3 regions of the Microvirgula sp. AG722 genome follow, and region 3 is predicted to be linked to each of the others. Evidence: predicted binding sites of a transcription regulator. Region 3 holds the regulator's gene; each other region holds the start of a gene.
What was found. The regulator HrcA, encoded in region 3, represses chaperone genes, less so after heat shock. The targets are predictions, from matches to a motif close to ATTAGCACTCGNNNNNNNCGAGTGCTAAT.
Positions count from the first base shown of each region.

Region 1 (4,167 bases), on a different contig from region 3:
TGGAAGAAGATGCCGGACGGAATCTCGGCGCCATTCTTCATCCGCGAGCGGTAACCGAGGTGCGGCATCATGCCGCCGAGACTGAGCGCACGGTCGAAGTCAGTGCCGCCGATATGCACGCCGGCATTGCCGAGCAGATCGTCCGCCCGTTCCGAACGGGCCGAGCGTTCCGGCGACAGCCGCACCAGCGAGAAGTCGGCCGTGCCACCGCCGATATCGGCGATCAATACCAGCTCCTCGTGGGCCAGCGTCGTTTCATAGTGCAGCGCGGCGCCGATTGGCTCGAACTGGAAACTGACGTCGCGGAAACCGACCTGGCGGGCGATGGCTTCCAGCGTGTCCTGTGCGCGCTGGTCCGCTTCCGGATTCTCGTCGACGAAAAACACCGGCCGGCCGAAGACCGCCTGGTCGAACGGTCGCCCGGCGGCGGTCTCGGCGCGGGACTTCAGTTCACCGATAAAGGTCGCCAGCAGCTCGCGGAACGGCAGGGCGCGGCCGAGCACCTCGGTATGACCGTCTATCAGGCTGCTGCCGAGCAGGCTTTTCAGTGCCCGCATCAGCCGGCCCTCATAGCCATCGATGTACTCCGCCATCGCCGCGCGGCCGACGCTCATGCTGTCTTCGTCGGCGTTGAAGAACACGGCCGACGGCAGCGTCGGCTTGCCGTCTTCCAGTGGCAGCAGCGTGGCGACGCCCGGACGCAGCCAGCCGGCGGTGGAGTTCGAGGTGCCGAAATCGATGCCGCAGGCGCGGGCGGGTGAGAGATTCATGGTGGGAACGTCGCCGTGAAAGGGGCATGGATGCTACGCGAGCAGGCGGCGTCAGGCCAGCCCCATCGGGAGGAAGTGTCGCCAAAGTCCTTCACCTGCTGCGCGCTGCATCCGCAAATAAAAAACGCATTACACTTTGCCGTGTAATGCGTTTTTTATCGGGTGTTCTCTGGTGGACCGGATGAGGATCGAACTCACGACCTTAGCATTGCGAACGCTACGCTCTCCCAACTGAGCTACCGGCCCAACGAGGCGCTATTATACGTTTTTTGAGGTGCCGGACAAGTCCATGGACAAAATCACACCTGCCGGTTTGCCGGCTGATCGGGTCCGCATTTGCGTGGGTGACCTGACGCAGATTGAAGTGGATGTCATCGTCAATGCCGCCAATTCGGGGCTGATGGGCGGTGGCGGGGTGGATGGCGCCATCCACCGGGCCGGCGGGCCGGCCATCCTTGCCGATTGCCGGCGCCTGCGCGAGACGGTGCTGCCGGACGGACTGCCGACCGGACAGGTGGTGGAAACGACCGGGGGCCGGCTGCCGGCGCGCTATGTGCTGCATACGGTCGGACCGGTCTGGGGCCGGCATGGCGGGGATGAAGCGGCGCTGCTGGCCGCCTGCTACCGCAATGCGCTTGCACGGGCGGCGGCACTGGAGTGCGCCAGCATTGCCTTCCCGGCCATCTCGACCGGCATCTACGGCTATCCGCATGTCGATGCGGCACAGGTCGTGGCCGGGGTGCTGGCTGACTGGTGCGCGAGCATGGCCCAGCCCGAGCGCATCGTGCTGGTGTTCTTCTCCCCCCGCGACGGTGAGATATTCAGCCGGGTCAGCGGATTGCCATGGCAGTGAGTGGAAAGAAAAAAGCCCGCGAATGTGCGGGCTTTTTCGTTGATGTGGCGGCGATCAGCCGGCAACCATCGTCATCTGCATCTTCTTCAGTGCCTTGGCCTCGATCTGGCGGATGCGCTCGGCGGACACGCCGAATTCGCCCGCCAGGTCGTGCAGCGTCAGGCCGCCATCGTCCTGCAGCCAGCGCGCCTCGATGATGCGGCGGCTGCGTGCGTCGAGGCTGGCCAGGGCTTCCTCGATGCCTTCGCGCTGCAGGCGGTCATAGGCCTTGCGTTCGATTTCGCGCGTCGGCTCGCTTTCGTGGTCGGCCAGCCAGTCGATCGGCGCGTAGCCGTCTTCGTCGCCATCATCGGCCAGCAGCGCGATGTCCTGACCGGACAGCCGCGTTTCCATTTCGCGGACTTCTTCCGGCTTGACGCCGAGGTCGTCGGCGATGCGCTGCGCTTCCTTGTCCGACAGTGCCGAGAAGCCCTGCTTCATCGAGCGCAGATTGAAGAACAGCTTGCGCTGCGGCTTGGTGGTCGCGATGCGCACCAGGCGCCAGTTGCGCAGGATGAATTCGTGTATTTCGGCCTTGATCCAGTGGACGGCGAACGAGAACAGGCGCACGCCGCGGGTCGGCTCGAAGCGTTTGACCGCTTTCATCAGGCCGATATTGCCTTCCTGGATCAGGTCGGCCTGCGGCAGGCCATAGCCGGCGTAGCCGCGCGAGATCGAGACCACCACGCGCAGGTGCGACAGCACCAGTTGCCGCGCGGCTTCAAGGTCTTCGTCCTGCTGGAAGCGGGTAGCGAGTTCGAGTTCTTCCTCTTGCGTCAGCATCGGAACGCTGTTCACGGCCGCAATGTACTGATCTAGGCTGCCATTGGCAGACGGTACCGGCAGGTTCATCGTGGCATTCATCAAGTGGATATCCTCCTTCAACGCTCGATTCTAGCACTCACATCGGGAGACTGCTAAAAGCATCCGGTTTCGCCGGCCAGTCATTTTTTATCGACAACATAGCTCAAGACTATGATTGGCCAGCGCAAAAATCCAGCAGGGCAGGTCGACGGCTGTCGTCCTGCCCGGGAAACCCAGTCTGCCCACCAGGGCTTAGCCCGGACTTAATCGTCGGCGGCCGGGATCTCAGTGCGGTGTCAGCTGCCGCAGGTGGTGGTTGACCGCCAGGCGGGCGCCGAGCATGGTCAGCAGCGCGCTGGCGGCGATCAGGATGGCGATCTCGTCGGCATCGAGTGGCGCCAGCCGGGCCTGCGACCCGTACAGCGTGGCGATCTGGCCCAGCGCCGGGCTGGCCATGCTGGCGAAACCGGCCGACAGCCCCCAGGCGATCAGCGCGGCGAAAATGCCCTGCCACAGCGCGTGATACATGAACGGACGACGGATAAAGCTGTTGGTCGCACCAATCAGCTTGGCGACTTCTATCTCGTCACGCCGCGCCAGAACCTGCAGGCGGATGGTGTTGTGGGTCACCAGCACCAGCGCGACCGCCAGCACGATGCCGAGCCCGAGCAGCAGTTGCCGGCCCAGGGTCAGGATGGCGTCCAGCTTGTGCGCCCACGACGCATCGAACTGGGCCAGTTCGACCAGCGGCAGCCCGGACAGTTCGCGCTGCAGATGCTCAAGCTGCGTGGCCGGCATGTCCTTCGGCGTCACGATAAACGCATCCGGCAGCGGATTGCCGCCGAGGCCGTCCTGCATGCCGTCCAGCCCGTTGCGCGCCAGCAGCCCTTTCAGCGCCGTATCGCGGCCGACGAACTCGATGCTGGCCACGCCGGGATGCTGCTTCAGCGCCGCCTCGACCGCCTTGACGTCGGCGGTGTCGGCCGACAGTTCCATGAACAGCGTCATTTGCGGGACCGAGGTCAGCTGGCCGGCCCAGGCCGACAGGCCCTTGACCGTCTGGTACAGACCGAGCGGCAGCGACAGGGCCACGGCGAGCAGCAACAGCGTCAGCAGATTGCCGAACGGCTGGCGGAAAAAGCCGGTCAGCGCGCGGCGGGCTGACTGCCAGTTCAGGATCAGCGAGTGTTTCATGCGGCGAACGCTCCATGGGCCAGGCGGATGATGCGACGGCCATAGTCGGCCATCAGGGTTTCGTCGTGGGCGGAAATGACCACGGTGGCGCCGACCTGGTGGAAGGACTTGAACAGTTCCATGATGTCGAGCGCATAGGCGCGGTCGAGGTTGGCCGACGGCTCGTCGGCCAGCAGGATGCTGGGGCGGTGGACCACGGCGCGGGCGATGCACAGCCGCTGCTGCTCGCCACCGGACAGGCGGATCGGATTGGTCTTTTCCTTGCCGAGCAGGCCGACCTTGTCCAGCGCCGCATGAACGCGGCGGGTCGATTCGCGACGGTCGAAGCCGATAATGTCCAGCGGCAGCATCACATTGTCGAACACGCTGCGGTCGTAGAGGATCTTGTGATCCTGGAACACCACGCCGATATGCTGGCGTACGTACGGCAGCTGGCTGGCGCGCAGCTTGGACAGGTTCTGGCCGTTGACCACCACATTGCCCATCGTCGCGCGCTCGATGCCGGAG
Region 1 is NZ_QLTJ01000001.1:426,016-430,182, reverse strand. It holds gene DFO50_RS02025 (Hsp70 family protein) at 1-770, opposite strand, end outside; tRNA gene DFO50_RS02020 (tRNA-Ala) at 941-1,016, opposite strand; gene DFO50_RS02015 (O-acetyl-ADP-ribose deacetylase) at 1,060-1,623, shown strand; gene rpoH (RNA polymerase sigma factor RpoH) at 1,678-2,526, opposite strand; gene ftsX (permease-like cell division protein FtsX) at 2,752-3,660, opposite strand; gene ftsE (cell division ATP-binding protein FtsE) at 3,657-4,167, opposite strand, start outside.
Region 1: rpoH (RNA polymerase sigma factor RpoH) is a predicted target of HrcA. The motif match lies at 2,556-2,584, and genes of this name have one in related genera.

Region 2 (4,167 bases), on a different contig from region 3:
TGGAGGGTGCCAATCCTGCGCTGGCGGTAACGACGCAGATCGCGGCAGGCGCCAGCGCAGTCGTGGACGATGTCGGCGGGCTGGGACGCGGCGGCATTTTCAACGATGGCACGCTGCGCTTCGACGCGGCAAATGGCGTGCTGTCCAATGCGCTGGATGGCCGGGGGGATGTGCAACTGGTGCAGAGCGGCCTGACGCTGTCCGGCGCCAATGACGGCTTTGCCGGTCGCTTCGACATCGATGCCGACAGCCGGCTGACCGTGACCGACACGCGACAGCTCGGCAGCGCCAGTGTGACGGATGAGGGTGTGCTGCTTCTCGACGTTGCCGGTGAGGGACGGCTGCTGAATGCGCTGACCGGGGCCGGCGAACTGGTTAAGCGCGGCAGCGGTGTCGTGCTGGCCGGGCAGGGGCTCGATCACCGTGGCGGTACCCGCATCGAGGGCGGCGGACTGCTGCTGGACAATGCCGCCGCGACGCTGGGGGGCGGCGGCCCGGTCACGGTTGCCGGCGGGGCGGTGCTGGGTGGCTACGGCGTCGTGGTCGGCGATGTCGGCAACGACGGCTATCTGGTGGTGGCTGACGCTGCGACGCGGCTGTCCGGGACCGGCAGACTGGAAATCCGCGGGGCGCTGGACAACCGGGGCGGCATCCTGCTCGGCGGTGCCGGTGTCGGCAATGCGCTGGTGCTGCAAGGTGACTACCGTGGCACCGGCTCTGCCTGGCTGCGGGTTCATGCCCGGCTGGACGGCGATGATTCGCCGGCTGACCGCGTACTGCTGGATGGCGGTCGCGCCAGTGGCGAGACCGCACTGCAGGTAGTCAATGTCGGTGGTGCCGGTGCCCAGACCCGGGGCGATGGCATCCTGCTGATCGAAACCGGCAACGGGGGGCAAACCGGGGCCCAGGCGTTCCGGCTCGACGCGCCGGTACTGGCCGGTCCGTACGCCTACCGCCTGTATCGCGGCGGCCAGGGGGCCGGTACGGCGGACAACTGGTATCTGCGTTCGGAGCGCAGCGATGAGGCGGATACGCCGGATGATGGCAAAAGACCCGACTACCGCGGTGAAACCTCGCTGTATGCCGTCGTGCCGGCCATGGCGCTGGCCTATGGCCAGACGATGCTGGCGACGCGCGAGGTCCGGGCGACGAATCTGGCCACCACCCGGCCGTTGCCGGCGGCCTGGGGGCGGGCGATCAACGAGGCGGGCCACTACGATGGCGGCGGCATACTGGCGAACGGGCCGCGGTATGCGAGCGAGTTGCAGGCACTGCAGGCTGGTCATGACCTGCTGCTCCGTCATGGGCGGGACGGCTCGGTGCTGCGTGGCGGGTTGTATCTGGCCATCGGCCAGGCCAGCGCCACCGTCGATCACGATGACGGTCGTCGTGCCGGCCATGACCAGCTCGACGGGCGCACGCTGGGCGGCTACTGGAACTGGCAGGCCGACAGCGGGGCCTATGTCGATGCCGTGGCCCAGGCCAGTCAATACCGCGTGCGTTCCGTCTCCGCCCAGGTGCGGCCGCTGCACAGCCGCGGCCATGGCGGCGCAGTGTCACTGGAGGCCGGCTTCCCGCTGCGGGTCGACCCGTCCTGGCGGCTGACGCCTCAGGTCCGGCTGAGCTACCAGCGCATCCGGCTGGACGCGGCGTCCGATGGTGCGGCCCAGGTCCGCTTCGGCGGGATGGAGTCGCTGCAGACCCGGGTCGGTCTGCTCGGCGAGCATGCGGCATCGCCGTCGTCATCGGTCTGGGTTCGTGCCGGGCTGGGCCGGGAGTCCGCCGCCAGGCCGGGCGCATCCTTCTCTTCCGACAACGGCTATCTTCCGTTCCGGACCGGCATGCGCGGCATGCTGGCCGATGCCGGGGCCGGTCTGGACATCCGGCTGGGCAAACAAACCAGCGTGCGCGGCAGCCTGGACTGGCAGGGTGCACCGGGCGGCCACGGCGGTGCCCGCCGTGCCGAACTCGTCATGCACATGAGCTGGTAGCGCAGTGCGGCGGCCGTTCGCCGCAATTTTTTTGCCCGCCAACCCTTGAAAAGCCCTTTCCTCGCCCATACCATTGGCACTCGCAACGGACGAGTGCCAGTCGCTCGTGCCAAATCGCTGATTTTTTTAGTGTTTTCTGATTGTTTCAGATAACTACTCGAGTACAGGAGAGTTTTTCCATGGTAATCCGCCCCCTGCATGACCGTGTTGTGATCAAACGCCTCGAAGCCGAAGAGAAAACCGCTTCGGGCATCGTGTTGCCGGGCAACGCGGCAGAAAAGCCGGACATGGGTGAAGTCGTCGCCGCCGGCAATGGCAAGATTCTGGAAAACGGCGAACGCCGTCCGCTGGAGCTCAAGAAGGGCGACAAGGTCATCTTCGGCAAGTACGCCGGCCAGACCGTCAAGGTTGACGGCGAAGAGCTGCTGGTGATGCGCGAAGAAGACGTGATGGGCATCGTCGAGTAATCGACCCGGTCCCGTCCCGTTGTCCCGATCCAATTTCCTGGAGTAAAAGAACATGGCTGCAAAAGACGTAAAATTCGGTGATTCCGCTCGTGCCAAGATGGTCATTGGTGTCAACGTGCTGGCTGACGCCGTCAAGGTGACCCTGGGCCCGAAGGGCCGCAATGTGGTGCTGGAGCGCAGCTTCGGCTCGCCGACCATCACCAAGGACGGTGTGTCGGTCGCCAAGGAAATCGAACTGAAGGACCGCTTCGAAAACATGGGCGCGCAAATGGTCAAGGAAGTGGCTTCCAAGACCAACGACGTTGCCGGTGACGGCACCACCACCGCGACCGTGCTGGCCCAGGCCGTCGTGCAGGAAGGCATGAAGTACGTTGCCGCCGGCATGAACCCGATGGACCTGAAGCGCGGCATCGACAAGGCGGTCATCGCCATCGTTGAAGAACTGAAAAAAATCTCCAAGCCGTGCGCGACCGGCAAGGAAATCGCCCAGGTCGGCGCGATTTCGGCCAACAGCGACAGCGTGATCGGTGAAAAGATCGCCGCCGCGATGGAAAAGGTCGGCAAGGAAGGCGTGATCACCGTTGAAGACGGCTCGGGCCTGGAAGACGAACTCGACGTGGTCGAAGGCATGCAGTTCGACCGCGGCTACCTGAGCCCGTACTTCATCAACCAGCCGGAAAAACAGATCGCCCAGCTCGACAACCCGTTCGTGCTGCTGTTCGACAAGAAGATCTCGAACATCCGCGACCTGCTGCCGGTGCTGGAACAGGTGGCCAAGTCGGGCCGTCCGCTGCTGATCATCGCTGAAGACGTCGATGGTGAAGCGCTGGCTACCCTGGTGGTCAACAACATCCGCGGCATCCTGAAGACCGTGGCCGTCAAGGCACCGGGCTTCGGCGACCGTCGCAAGGCCATGCTGGAAGACATCGCCATCCTGACCGGCGGCACCGTGATCGCCGAAGAAGTCGGCCTGACGCTGGAAAAGGCCACGCTGGAACAGCTGGGCCAGGCCAAGCGCGTCGAAATCGGCAAGGAAAACACCACGCTGATCGACGGTGCCGGCCAGGAAGCCGCCATCAAGGCGCGTGTCGACCAGATCCGCAAGCAGATCGAAGAAGCGACCAGCGACTACGACCGCGAAAAGCTGCAGGAACGCGTGGCCAAGCTGGCCGGCGGCGTGGCCGTGATCAAGGTCGGTGCCGCGACCGAAGTCGAAATGAAGGAAAAGAAGGCCCGCGTCGAAGACGCGCTGCACGCGACCCGTGCCGCCGTTGAAGAAGGCATCGTTCCTGGCGGCGGCGTGGCCCTGCTGCGCGCCCGTGGCAACCTGAGCAACCTGAAGGGCAGCAATGCCGAACAGGACGCCGGTATCCAGATCGTGCTGAAGGCGATCGAAGCTCCGCTGCGCCAGATCGTCGCCAACGCCGGCGACGAGCCGAGCGTGGTGGTGAGCAAGGTCTACGAAGGCAAGGGCAACTTCGGTTTCAACGCCGCCACCGGCGAATACGGTGACGTGGTTGAAATGGGTGTGCTCGATCCGACCAAGGTGACCCGCAGCGCGCTGCAACACGCCGCCTCGATCGCCGGCCTGATGCTGACCACCGATTGCATGATCGCCGAAGTGCCGGACGACAAGCCGTCGGCCCCGGACATGGGCGGCATGGGTGGCATGGGCGGCATGATGTAATACCGCTGCATGGCGCTCGCGC
Region 2 is NZ_QLTJ01000002.1:356,704-360,870, reverse strand. It holds gene DFO50_RS05295 (autotransporter outer membrane beta-barrel domain-containing protein) at 1-1,991, shown strand, start outside; gene groES (co-chaperone GroES) at 2,171-2,458, shown strand; gene groL (chaperonin GroEL) at 2,511-4,145, shown strand.
Region 2: groES (co-chaperone GroES) is a predicted target of HrcA. The motif match lies at 2,064-2,092, and genes of this name have one in related genera.

Region 3 (4,167 bases):
GACATGTGCTTGTCGTTCCGCATATGGCTGGAAAGCAGAAATGGAAAAGAAGGTGTTCAGTATCCGGGGCAGGCGGGATGAAGTGGATGGAGTTCTGTTTTTGTGTGGGCTAATTCTGAGTTTCCAATTGGAATTGCCCGGTCTGATAAAGATGGAACTTGTTTATTCGACAGATAAATCTGAACTGTAAATTTCATCCGCTATATGACCTGCAGGAAGATAACCTTCCTGCAGGTGTTGACCGCCACTTATTGCACGGCGAGTTGCGCGCCGCGCCGCTGGGCGATGTCCTGCGACAGCTGGGCGACAGCAGTCGCATACAGCGTGCTCTTGTTGTAGCGGGTGATGGTGTAGAAATTCTGCAAACCGAGCCAATACTGGGTGTTGCCGGCGGAAACTTCCAGCGGGAACACCACGCCGAGCACCGGGTCGGCGATATCGGCGTCGATCTGCACCCCCATTTTCTTCAGTTCGCCAACGCTGTAGTGCAGGTTGAACTTGTCGGCCGCCAGTGTATCGGCGAGGCCGGCCGGCAGTGCGGCCGGCAGCAGGATGTCGGCGCCGTGCTGCCAGCCGTGCTGCTGCAGGTAGTTGGCGACCGAGCCGATGGCATCGGCCGGTGTGCTCCAGATATCGCGCTTGCCATCGCCGTTCAGGTCCACCGCCCATTTGCGGAAGCTGGACGGCATGAACTGCGGCATGCCCATCGCGCCGGCGTACGATCCCTTGAACGAGGTCGGATCACCGTTCTCGTCGCGTGCCAGGCGCAGGAAGGCGGACAGTTCGCCCTGGAAGTAGTCGGCGCGGCGCGGGTAGTTGAAGCCGATGGTGGCCAGCGCGTCGAGCACGCGGAAGCTGCCCATGTTGCGGCCATAGCCGGTCTCGATGCCGATGATGGCGACAATGACCGCCGGGTCGACCTGGTAGCGGTTCTCCGCCAGTTCCAGCCAGCTCGCGTTCTGTTGCCAGAAGGCGGCGCCTTCGCTGGCGAGCCGGGTGTTCACGTGGGCCGGGCGAAACTGGTACCACGGCCGGGCGGTGCTCGGGCGGTCGAGAATGCCGACGATGTTCGGCTTGATCACGGCCTGGCGCAGTGCGTCGGCCACTGCCGCGCGGTCGAGTCCCTGCTCTCTGGCCGTGCGCTCCACGAAGGCCTGGGCCTCGGGACGGGCGAGCAGCGCCTCGTCGGCGAAGGCGGGGGCGGCGAGCGCGAAGAGGGCGGGGAGCAGCAGACGTTTCATTACAGCATCCTGTCGGAATGGCGCCATCGGCGCCGGTCAAAGGGAATTCAGGAGTGGGACAGCGCGCCGGACACCAGCCGGGCGGTGATGTCGACGATCGGGATCACCCGTTCGTAGGCCATGCGTGTCGGGCCGATCACGCCCAGCGTGCCGACCAGCTGGCCATTGATCGAATACGGTGCGGTGACCACCGAACAGCCGTCCAGCGTGTGGACGCCGGATTCGTCGCCGATGAACAGCTGCACGCCCTGGGCGCCGCGGCTCTGGCTCAGCAGACGCAGCAGTTCGGTCTTGTGCTCGAACATGTCGAACAGCTGACGCAGCGAACCGAGGTCGCTGGTCAGTTCGTCGATGGTCAGCAGATTGCGTTCGCCACTGACCACGACCGTGTCGGCCTGGCTGTTCAGCGAGTTCTTGCCGGCATCGATGGCCGCACTCATCAGCCGGGCGATATGCCCCTGCAGCCGGGCCAGTTCGCTTTCCAGTTCGACAGTGATGGTGGCGAGCGACTGGCCGGCGTAGTGGCGATTGAGGAAATTGGCCGCCTCGGTCAGTTCGGATGCGGTGTAGTCGCGTTCGGTGAACAGCAAATGGTTCTGCACATCGCCAAGCTGGGTGACGATGATCAGCAGCACGCGGCGGTCGGACAGATGCAGGAATTCGATCTGGCGGAAGGCCATGTCGGCACGCTGCGGCGTGACCACCACGCTGGCGAAATGGGTCAGGTCGGACAGCAGTTGCGAGGCGGCGGCGACCAGCCGCGCCGGGCTGTCGGGGTGCAGCTCGTGTTCCATCTGCTGGCGGGCGATATGGTCGATCGGCTGGATGGTCAGCAGGTTGTCGACGAACACGCGATAACCCCTGGCGGTCGGTACCCGTCCGGCGGAGGTGTGCGGGCTGACGATCAGTCCCATCGACTCCAGGTCGGCCATGATGTTGCGGATGGTCGCCGGGCTGATGTCGAGACCGGAAATCTGGGTCAGCGTCCGCGAACCGACCGGCTGGCCGTCAGCGATATAGCGTTCGACAAGCGATTTGAGCAGGCGTTGCGCGCGTTCATTGAGCATGCAGGGATTTTACGCGACGGTGAGGGAATCGGGACAGGTCATTGTCAGGAAAGACCGGGAGAGATAGATTGCCCGCTCCATTCACGGCCACGGAGTCGACCTCATGAAGGTAGGCGCAATCATCATCGGCGACGAACTGTTGTCCGGCAAGCGGCAGGACAAGCATCTGCAGGCGCTGATCCACATTCTGGCCGCACGCGGCATGCGGCTCCACTGGGCCGAGTATCTGGCGGACTCCCCGGAGGCCATTACCGCGACGCTCAAGCGCACGCTGGCAGGGGACGATCTGGTGTTCAGCTTTGGCGGCATCGGCGCCACGCCGGACGATTACACCCGGGCCTGCGCAGCGGCGGCGGCCGGCGTGGAGCTGGAAACGCATGCCGACGGCCGTGCGATTCTTGAGGCGCGTTTTGGCGAGGAGGCCTATCCGCACCGGATTCACATGGTCGATTTTCCGACCGGCAGCCGGCTGATTCCGAACCCGGTCAACCAGATTCCGGGCTTCAGCGTCGGCAATCATCACTTCGTGCCGGGGTTTCCGAGCATGGCATGGCCGATGATCGAGTGGGTGCTCGATACCCATTACCGGGGGCTGTTCAATGATGAACCGGATGTCGAACGCGGCTTTGTCGCCCTGCAGGCGCGCGAAGGCGACCTGATCGGGCTGATGGAGGAGATGGTCGCCCGCTACCCGGCGCTGCGCCTGTCGTGCCTGCCGAGCTTCGGCACCGCCGACCTGCCGCCGCATATCGAGTTCGGCCTGACCGGTGCGCCGGCGCTGGTCGATATCGGTGTCGGCGAGCTGCGCCGTGCGGTCGAGGCACGCGGCTATGAGACGCGGGACCGCAAACCGCGCTAGCGCTTACTGGCCGTCCGGCGGCGGCAACAGGATGTCGAGCATCTGCTGTGCCAGCTGCTCGACGCTGAGGTCGCCGTCGCGCTTGTACCACTGCACGCTCCACTGCAGTGAGCCCAGCACCATGCGGCGCAGCAGGCGCGGGTCTTCGGCGCGGATCAGGCCGGCGGCGACGGCTTCTTCCAGCGCCGACTGCCACAGGTCCTCGTAGCGGTCGCGCAGCACGATCAGGCCCGGTTTCTGTTCCGGCGATACGCTGCGCCATTCGTACAGCATCACTTCCAGTGCGGCCTGGTTTTCACCGAGCAGCGAGTGCAGGTGAACGTTGACCAGGGCAGCCACTTTCTCGCGCGGCGACGTCGCCGCCGCCAGCGCGGCGCGCAGCTGCTCGGTGGTGCTGGTGATGCCGAGCGCCATCACCGCGACCAGGATCTCTTCCTTGGTGCGGAAATGATAGAACAGACTGCCCGACTGGAGCCCGACGGCATTGCCGATATCACGGACGGTAGTGCGTTCGAAACCGCGGTCGCGGAACAGACCGGCGGCGACGCGCACCAGTTCGGATTTACGGCTGTTATCGTCCTGGACGGGCAAAATCATTCGTTTTTCTGGCAATGGCTTGATCGAGTGCGGACCATACCATATCGGCCCCCAGCTTGTTGAGGCAGTCCATATGGCCGAGCGGACAGACGCGCTCGAAGCACGGGCTGCAATCGAGGCTGAGGGTCACGATCTCGGCATGTTCGGACAGCGGCGGGGTGAAGTCGGGGCTGGAGCTGCCATAGATGGCGACCAGCGGCAGGTCCAGGGCCGCGGCGATATGCATCAGGCCGGAGTCGTTGCAGATGGCGACCTGCGCCAGCGACAGCAGGTCGATGGCCTCGTCAAGCTGGGTCACGCCGCACAGGTTGACCACACTGTCCTCGCCGGCCAGACGCACGATTTCGTCGGCGATGTCCCGGTCCTTGCCCGAGCCGAAAATCCAGACCTGCATGCCGGCATC
Region 3 is NZ_QLTJ01000004.1:254,948-259,114, forward strand. It holds gene mltB (lytic murein transglycosylase B) at 249-1,241, opposite strand; gene hrcA (heat-inducible transcriptional repressor HrcA) at 1,289-2,308, opposite strand; gene DFO50_RS08865 (molybdopterin-binding protein) at 2,412-3,167, shown strand; gene DFO50_RS08870 (TetR/AcrR family transcriptional regulator) at 3,171-3,764, opposite strand; gene waaF (lipopolysaccharide heptosyltransferase II) at 3,739-4,167, opposite strand, start outside.